One region of the Belliella marina genome, then DNA from elsewhere that is predicted to be linked to it. Evidence: riboswitches for the same ligand, from Rfam matches in the RefSeq annotation. Region 1 holds a riboswitch; each other region holds the start of a gene.
What was found. Region 1 has a riboswitch for cobalamin ahead of ACFSKL_RS19435 (TonB-dependent receptor). Riboswitches for the same ligand answer to the same signal wherever they lie in the genome.
Positions count from the first base shown of each region.

Region 2: linked by a shared signal. The riboswitch ahead of ACFSKL_RS14520 (TonB-dependent receptor plug domain-containing protein) and the one ahead of ACFSKL_RS19435 (TonB-dependent receptor) in region 1 are both predicted to bind cobalamin.
Region 3: linked by a shared signal. The riboswitch ahead of metE (5-methyltetrahydropteroyltriglutamate--homocysteine S-methyltransferase) and the one ahead of ACFSKL_RS19435 (TonB-dependent receptor) in region 1 are both predicted to bind cobalamin.

Region 1 covers NZ_JBHUHR010000046.1:92,245-95,425, reverse strand. The annotation lists gene ACFSKL_RS19440 (ABC transporter substrate-binding protein) at 1-906, opposite strand, end outside; cobalamin riboswitch at 1,077-1,306, shown strand; gene ACFSKL_RS19435 (TonB-dependent receptor) at 1,483-3,181, shown strand, end outside.
Region 2 covers NZ_JBHUHR010000039.1:140,939-144,119, reverse strand. The annotation lists gene ACFSKL_RS14520 (TonB-dependent receptor plug domain-containing protein) at 1-1,333, opposite strand, end outside; cobalamin riboswitch at 1,437-1,638, opposite strand; gene ACFSKL_RS14515 (hypothetical protein) at 2,132-2,362, shown strand; gene ACFSKL_RS14510 (hypothetical protein) at 2,547-3,181, opposite strand, start outside.
Region 3 covers NZ_JBHUHR010000045.1:177,226-180,406, reverse strand. The annotation lists gene metE (5-methyltetrahydropteroyltriglutamate--homocysteine S-methyltransferase) at 1-1,563, opposite strand, end outside; cobalamin riboswitch at 1,811-2,007, opposite strand; gene ACFSKL_RS17745 (DsbA family oxidoreductase) at 2,286-2,996, opposite strand.

The DNA of each region.
Region 1 (3,181 bases):
CCAGTAATCTGCTTCTTGCGCTTTATCCAAGACATATTCATAATTGAGCTGGGCACTGCCAATTCCTGATTGCTCTTCGAAGATATACTTTCCTCCAGCGGCCGTCAGAAGCTGTGCTCCCCAGGAATCATTGCCAGGAACATACCAGATATCTTTGTACATCACTCCTGCCATCACTGAAGGCTTGGTATCATCTGATATCACAGAAACCAAAGCCAAAGCCTCCAAATATTCATGCTCTATCTCTTCAAACACAACTTTGGACTCCTCGTATTTGCCCAGCAAAACCCCTGTGAATTTTATCCACTCTGCCCTTCCCAACGGGTGCTGTTCTACATACTCCCCATTGATCACTGCCGGTACACCCGCTGTTTTCAGAAGCTCCAAATTTTTCAGATCTTCACCCATAGTAGAAATCATCACCCAATCAGGCTCCAAATCGATCATCATTTCCACATTGGATTGTGCCCCCGAACCAAGATCTTCTACCAATCCAGCGCTGATTCGCTCCCTTGCTTTTTTTGAAGAAATTAAGTTTAAGTTGGGAAATCCAGCCAGTTTTTCTGTGCAATCCAACAAATCCAAATGCGGAATTTGGGTAGTCGATGTCAAAACGACCTTGTCAATAGGCAAAGTAACTACTGCATCAAAAACCCCTTCTGGGCGAGCAACTTTCCCATTCTCCATCACCAAATACCTAAATGGCTCATGCTCCCCTGGGAACGCCTGCGTCACTTCCAAAATCCAAAAACCTTCCCCATTAAAAACCTGAAAACCTGTAGCGTAGGAGTTTTTAAAAAAATCTTTACTCTCTATTTTAACATTCTTTTTTTGTCCACAGGAAACAAAAACCAACAAGAAAACAAGAGTAATAAATTCTGATTTCAGAAGTGTGATATATCGCATTTTTTTCGCGTTTTGAAAGTATTTCGCTCCAAAGATACAAACGGGAATGGTTTTTAGTCAATTTGAAATAAAAAGCTGAAAAATTAAACATACCAAATCATTCCCAGCCTAAACCCAAAAATCTGCCAACAATTCCAAAGAATATTTGAATACATTAAGCGCGATTGCGTATGTTTGCACCCAGAATTGGTTCTCGATCCTTTTTCAGGCTCTCGGGATTAAATGGGAATTCGGTGAAACACCGATGCTGTCCCCGCAACTGTAACCTCTTCCCGATCGCTTTCGGGAAAGCAACTTACCTCCTCCATTGCCATTGTTCGTCCCGGTCACTATCGGGAGAGGACGAGAAGGCCGGTAAGTTCAAGGAAGCCAGGAGACCTGCCTCTTCTAATCAAATTCAAAGCTTTCGGGTGAAAGGCTGAGATGAAAAGAAAATGTTTCAGAAGCTGGTATTCCACAATTCTCCTGTTCTACTTGAAGAATCTTCCGTTTTTGTGACATGATCCATTCTCTCAATTTTATTCCACGAATGACTTGAATTAAATAATCGGTTTTCATTATTTAATTTCAAAGGCATTGCTATTTCTAAGCCTCTTATGTGCTACTTCATTTTCGATTGGAGTAGAAACTTCTTTATTGGCTCCCCAAGATACGGTGGAGCTGAAACTGGTGGAAGTTTACTCTGCCCCACTTGAGAAATACAGCTTTGGGCAAACACTACAAACCTTGAATTCAAGGGATTTGGAAGATTTCAATGGGCAAGCCTTGGCAGAGTTGCTGCAACAAAGAACCGGATTGTTCCTCAGACAATATGGTCCGGGGATGCTAGCATCGCTGACGATGAGAGGCACTTCTGCGGGCCACAATGCTGTCTTTTGGAATGGCCTCCCTATCAACAGTCCATCGCTTGGGCAGGCAGATTTTTCGATATTGCCAGTAGGTGGATTTGATGAAGCTACCGTACATTATGGCAGCAGCGGGGCACTGTACGGGTCAGACGCCATCGGCGGAGCCATTCACCTCAACAACAAAAACAACTTCAACAAAGGACACCAAACCAAAATCCTCAGTACGCTGGGAAGTTTTGGCAGATGGAATCAGCAAGTTGAATATGCATATTCGAACAAAAATTTCTCAACCAGATCTCGGGTTTATAGGAATTTCTCAAAAAACAACTTCAAATTCAACAACCTGGCAAGAGCAGGAAGTCCGGAGGAGAGACAAAAAAATGCTGAAATTGAGCAAATCGGTGCTATGCAGGATTTGGCTTGGAATCTCAGCGAGCATCAGCAACTCAGTACATCTATTTGGTGGAATCATACTGACAGGCAAATCCAACCGGTCATGGGTTCCAATGACAGAGATCATCAGATAGACAGAAATTTCCGGGCTGTAGTTGACTATAACAGATTCTCCTCTACTACTGTCTGGAACATCAAAACAGGAGTCATACTAGATGAATTGAATTTCAATGGTGGCAGCAACAAAACCTCCCAATACCTGCTATCAACTGATGTGGATTGGAATATTTCTTCCAAAGTCAAATCAAAATCAGGAGTCAGATTCAATCATGTAAGAGGGAATCTGAGCAGCTACGAAGCCACCGACAATAGAATTGAACTTTACCAATCAGTCAATTACATTCCCCAATCGGATCTTGCGTTTTCTTTCAATCTAAGACAATTGATCTACGATGGTGATCTTGCCCCATTCACCCCAAGTATTGGTTCGGAATGGACATTTTTCAAAAATGACAAAAACAACTTGAGCACCCATGCTTCTGTATCGAGGAGTTTCAAAATCCCAACCCTGAATGATAGATTTTGGGTACCGGGAGGGAATCCAGACATAGAATCAGAGGAGAGTATCAGTGCCGAGCTCGGATTCAAACAAGAATATACAAGCAATGGATTCAGACTAAGCAACCAAATCAACCTATACAGCATGTGGGTGGACAATTGGATTGTTTGGCTACCAAGAGGAGGTTTTTGGAGTCCAGAAAATATCAGGGAAGTGAGAAACCAAGGCTTGGAATACTTCGCCACTGTGACGAAGTCCTTTGATCAATTCCAAGTTGAATTCAATGGCAGTTACAATTACACCCTTGCCACGATCCTCAAAACCATATCTGAGAATGACAGGTCAAAAGGAAACCAACTTCCCTATACTCCCAAGCATAAAGCACAGGGGAATCTTCGGCTTGCCTACAAAACCAACTCCGCATTTATCAATTCGCACTGGATCGGTGAAAGGTATGTCAATACGGACAATATTT
Region 2 (3,181 bases), on a different contig from region 1:
GCTGGAATGACATGGAAACTACTGGACAAAAAACACTTTCATTGCCAGTCCCCCGATAATGTTCAACCTCATCCACTATGTATGCCCCCAAGAGGTTTGCCTGAATTTCCAAGCGATCCCAATGCATGGCACTGGAAAATGCCAAGTAAGTAGAAAAGCGCGTAGGATAGGCAAATCTATACAGATTGGCATCAAGGCTATTGTAGCTAAAGTCTGTGGCGAGGGAAACATCCCACCATGACTTTATGGCATACAGGTTGACCAATGAGCCATAAATGCCGCTTTGCCGGTAATGGTTATCCAAAGCACCTTTGGTAGTTTGATAATTTGGATCCACATAGCGGTTGTAATCATGGCTGTATTTGACATTCAGCAACATTTCGTGATTTTCGAATAGGGATTTTTGTATTTGTCCCTGGACAAAGAAATTCCTATCCCACAAACGTTGGTAATGGCTGAAAATATTAGCCACGATGGCACCGGGGAGTCCTCTCTCTGATTGGTAAAAATAAGCTTTGTAACTAGCCTTACCACCAGATTTGAATTGTTGAAAAAGTGTTAATTCACCTCGGAATGAATTGATATCCCCATTTTGCCGAATGGCAGTGGTATCGTATCCCCCTTCTTTTTTGTACCTGTACTTGTATTCGCCATGCGCCGTAACATATTCAATATTGCTGGCTAAAGACAGCCTATCCGACAACCGCTGTTCATAAAGCACCGATGGGTTGAACAATCCAAAAGATCCGGTTTTTAGGGAAAGTTTGGTGTTTGATTTTGCATTCCCAGAAAAAACAGGCTTTCTGCTTTGCAAAAAAAGTGTATTTGACGCAAAGAATCCTTTGGCAGGTTGGAAGATCGAAGACTTTTGGCCATTAAAAAGCTCAATGGCTTCAATGTTGTCAAGTGAGAATTTGCCCAAATCAACCTGGCCATTCTGTGCGTTGCCAATAATCACCCCGTCATAGAAAACACTTGTGTGTGCACTTCCAAGGCTTCTGACATTGATGGTTTTGAGCCCTCCTATCCCACCATAATCCTTCAGCTGCACTCCTGTGAAGTATCGAATAGCATCAGCGACCGAAAAGCTGTTCAGCTTCTCGATATCCTTTCCGCTCAAAACTTGGGTTGGCGTGGGTGATTCCAAATCAAGCTTATAGCGTTCCGATCGTACTGCTACTTCATCTAAATCATGTACCTTTCCGGTATCCAATCCAGCATTTTGCTTTTGGGCATAAATTTCCCCTGCATAGCACATGCCTAAAAGCATTACAGAAAAGATAAAGAAATACCTGCACCAATCCCCAAAAGGAATAAGTTCAATTTTGCTCATCAAAACTATTTGTTAGGACCAAATAGCTTTCAACGAAATACTTTGAAATCAAATAGATAGCACACAAGTGCATTTGTTTTCAAGCTTCAATCCCCGAAAGCGTGAATAATTTATCCAATTGGCAAGTATTCTGACTTACTCACTACCTTCCGGCCTTCCCATCTGTGAAAACAGAAAGTGACCATTAAAACTTGGAGATAGCATGATGAGCTTACAGCTGCGGGACAGTTCCGGATTTGCACCGGATTCCAGTTTAATCCCTACCTGACTATGTCTGATAGGAAACCAATTCGGCTGCGAAGGTAGATCGTATTTCGTTATAATGAAATATTTTGTTTAAAAACTTCAATTTCAATACTGAATTGCATTGCTCTTCTGGTATCCTGACTTTGCAGAATCTTGAAATGGAAGTATCCAATGGGTTTGTTCGATCTAGTCAAATCCGTGAATAGCTCTCAACTATGGTTACCGTCATACTGGCTATTCTTAAAAATCAAATAGAGACCAAGCAATGAAAAATAGTTTGGAATAATGTTCATTTTGGGAATAATTAGGCAGGATATTTGCAATTTAAATCCTATATTCTTTCACTTTAGGTGTGAAAATTTTAATTTATTACACGATTTCCCTCAATAACACCAGAATCTAAATTAAAGATATGGTTCAATAGGATAATCGTTATTAGCTATCAGTCATTAAGTTATCAGTACATAAATTGATTTAAAACTTATCATTTTGTGTGGCTACTGGTAAGAAAGCGGATATACATAATTTATTATTCATATAAACAAATTGAATATGGCATCTTTGGCAAAAATGATTTTTATCAACATCAGAAAAGGATTGAAAAGTATAGAGCCTGCAGTATCCATCTTTTCGGGGGCTTACCTTCTTGTTCACGGTTTACAAAGCAAAAACTATCCACTTGGAATCGCTGGTGGCATGCTTTTGTTTAGAGGAGGTGTTGATCTTGGAAAAGTCATTGAAGAAAGCGAAATAGCCGAGTCAGAAATTACTGCCAAAGATTGATATCAATTCCAATTATACATATTTTTCCTAGATAGATTTTCCTAAAACCTTTCTGGTTTTGGAGAAAACGCCCTTTTCTATTGATCTTATTATGTGAGACATGAATGGCTTTTTCTATAAGAATAATACACAATATAGAATTGTGGTTCAATTTGAATCTGATCTATTCTTTATACTTTAAGGACTATTCTTCATCGACCAAATCTGCCAAAACTACTACCAAGCCTACTAATCCTGCCAAAAATAGGACCACCCCCGCACCATGTCCTCTGGAAATGGAATAACTCCCCAAATCTTCCCTGGTAAGCAAATTTCGGTTCAGCTCCATGTTGCCCATATTTTTCACTTCAAAAAAACCTGACATATAGAAGTTTTGGTTGACAACTTTGGTGGAAATTGGTCTATTGTCCTCGTCTATCAAGGAATAATTGATGAAACTGCTCAACTTCATGGGGGAATTGGTGTCTTCATAGAATGAAAGCGTGGTGCTGGCTGGAGTATCAAACAAAGGATAATCAACCCTATTTCCTTGAAATCCATCTCCAACGATTTTTCTGACTTCCGGTTGGATGTTCGCAAATGATCCTTCCACATAGGAATGTGGTGGAACAAACAAAGTATTGGTCTTTCCTGCAATTTCTCCACCAAATGATCCGAATTGACCTCCATCTGCTGAACCAAAAGTGTCTAACCAACCTCTGACGGTAGATTTTCCATCCACGTAACCGAAAGTCTTCCCATTGATCGTAAGTGCTGATTTTGTCAAATTAATGAGCATTGGGTTTTGCGAATAGTTTTCTATTCGAACCAAGACTGTAC
Region 3 (3,181 bases), on a different contig from region 1:
TCCATGCAATCGCTCTCCAAAATACTCAACCATGTCATTCCGTTCAAACTCTCCATGAACCAATACATCCAGACCAATTTCTTCCTGGATCCTGATCGTCCTCTCGGTTTCGTCTTTGATAAACTGTTCATATTCCTGCTCACTGATCCTTCCGTTTTTGAAATCAGCCCTTACCTTTCTGATATCTTTGGTTTGTGGAAATGAACCAATGGTTGTGGTTGGATACAAAGGTAATTTAAGCAATTCAGATTGCTTCGTCTTCCTGTCTTGAAAAACACTGGTTCTTTCAAAATCAGACTCCTTTACATTCCCAAGGCGCTCTTTGACTTCACTTTTATGGATTAAGCCAGAACTTGCCCTGTCCGAAACTGCTTTTTGGTTTTCTTGATAAGCACTTAGCAATTCACTTTGGATGGCACCCTCGCCTATCAATCTTTCAACATCCCCAAGTTCAGCCAATTGCTTCAGGTCAGCCACCTCTGCCAGTTTTTGCTTTGCAAAAGACAACCAAGACTTGATCCCTTCGTCCAATTTCACTTCACTATCCAAATCACATGGTGAATGAAGCATGGAGCAGGAAGGAGCGATGAATAGTTTCTCTGAATCAACCTTTTCCAATGCCTTTTGAATCAAGGTCAAAGATTTTTTGTAATCGTTTTTCCAAATATTTCTCCCATCGACCACACCCAATGAAATGGAAAGATTCGCAGGTTTGTTTACCAATAAATCCTCCAACTGATCTGGACAACGAACCAAATCAACGTGAAGACAGCAGATTGGAAGTGAGGTGGCAATGCTCAGATTATCAAGCAATCCCCCAAAATATGACGCCACCATTGTTTTCAGGTGAGGATATCTCTTTCTGATTTGGGAATATACACTCTGGAAGGCTTCTTTTTCCTTTGCAGAAAGATCCATTGCCAAAAATGGCTCATCAAACTGAATCCATTCTACCCCATGCTCAATAAGTTTATCTATTATTTGGAAATAAACAGGGAGTAGGTTTCTAAGTAAATCTATTCTCTCAAACCCCTCTTCTTTTTCTTTTCCCAACAAAAGAAATGACACAGGTCCCAAAATAACAGGTTTGGTTTTGAAACCAGCCAGTTTGGCTTCCGCAAACTCCTGCACTATTTTCGAAGAAAAAAGCTTGAACTCTTGATTTTTCTTAAACTCTGGAACAATATAGTGGTAGTTGGTATCAAACCACTTTGTCATTTCCATAGCTTTGATATCCAATCCATTGGCTTGGTATCCCCTAGCCATCGCAAAATAAAGATCTATCTCTGAGTTGTTTTTATCAAAAATCACCGAATGGTATCGCTCCGGGATTACCCCAACACTGAAAGCCATATCCAAAACCTGGTCATAGTAGGAAAAATCATTGGATGGAATCAAATCTATCCCGCTTTCTTTCTGTAATGTCCAGTTTGCCAGCTTGATTTCATTTCCTTTATGAAACAGCTCCTGCCTGGTGATTTTGCCTGCCCAATAGTTTTCACAGGACTTTTTCAATTCTCGCTGACTACCAATTCGCGGATAGCCAAGATTATGCGTTTGCATGGTCTTTTAACTTTATTTGTTTGAAATAAATAGGTTAAAAGCTCATCACAATAAATCAAGAATGCTTTTGGGAAAGAAGAAGATAGAAAAGTGCTGGAAACATACAACGTGACGAATCAGGCATACTTTTCCTTTGAATGAAAAACCAAAATCGGTAAATCACTTTGGATCAAAGACCTATGAAATGCCAAAAAGACATTGATGGAATTTGAATCACACTTGACTAAAAGCTTCAATTCGCGAAAGCATCGTCATATCGAAATAGGCAGGTCTCCTGACTTGTAACAGCTTTTACCATCCTTCCCATTCTTTACTTCAAAGAACAGTGGACATACTGGGATAAAAACCTTTGGAATGTTACTTACAGTTGCGCGACAGTTCGTGATTTACACACGATTCCCTTTTAATACACAGCTAAGCATAACCAATTCCGGATGATGTAGAATTATAGTAAAGAACTTCAATCCTGCAAAACTAGCAAAAACCCATTACCTCCTAGCAGTTTGGCTAAGATTTAAATCAAACTTCCTAAATTTAGCCAGCTTATAGATTGATTCAGAACAATCACAGAATATAATTCTGTTTGAGCTGTATTTTTATTTGCCAACTATTTCTAAATTCTGTTCAACTATGAAAATCTGAAAGGCAAGGGATTTTCCCCCAGTGTGAAACATTAAATACCGATCAGGTTTCGCTCTCAAATACTAAATGGCAAAGCCGGATTAATCACAGTTCCCATCAATATCACATGCAGCTCCATCCACTCCTTTGGCAAATTCCAGGATTGGATTTTCTTTGACAAAATCACTCCACGCTTTGTTGAGGGTCTCTTCAAACGTTTCTTTTGGCTGTGCACCCGATATCCCAAATTTCCTGTCCAACACAAAGAATGGGACTCCCCTGACGCCGATTTGGCGGGATTCCTGTATATCCTTTTCTACCTTATCAGTAAACTCATCAGATTCCAAACAAGCCAATACACGATCCCTCTCAAGCCCCACTTCTGTAGCCAAGGATAGTAAGGTCTCCATATCATCTATATTCTTCCCTTCGGTGAAATAAGCCTTCAACAACCTCTCTTTCATTGCATCACCTTTCCCCAAAGTTTTGGAAAGTTGCAATAAGCGATGGGCATTTTTGGCATTGGCGACTACTGTTTTGTCCATGTGGTAAACCAGCCCTTCCTGCTCAGCCATTTCCACTACCTGATTTGTGATTTGCTGGGTTTGCTCCATGGACCAGCCTTTGGTTTCCGACAAATACTCCAAAGTAGATTTCGATGGGTCTGTTTTCATATCAGGGTTCAAGAGAAAGCTTTTCCACTCAATCTTAACATGATCCTTATACTCAAAATCCTCCAATGCAGCTTCCAGTCTCCTTTTGCCTATATAACAAAAAGGACACATGATATCTGACCATATTTCTATTTTCATAATATTTTAATTTACTTGTACTGTTAATCAATTTTAACTCACGAGAGTTCCCGAACATGAAAACAAAGGAATGCCCTTCCTGTGCTATGGAAGTAGATAAAAATGCGGTTTTTTGCCCAATATGTGCTTTTGAATTTCCGCGTAGAAACCCTGTTTATACAGTAGTGGCTGTTATTATGGCAATT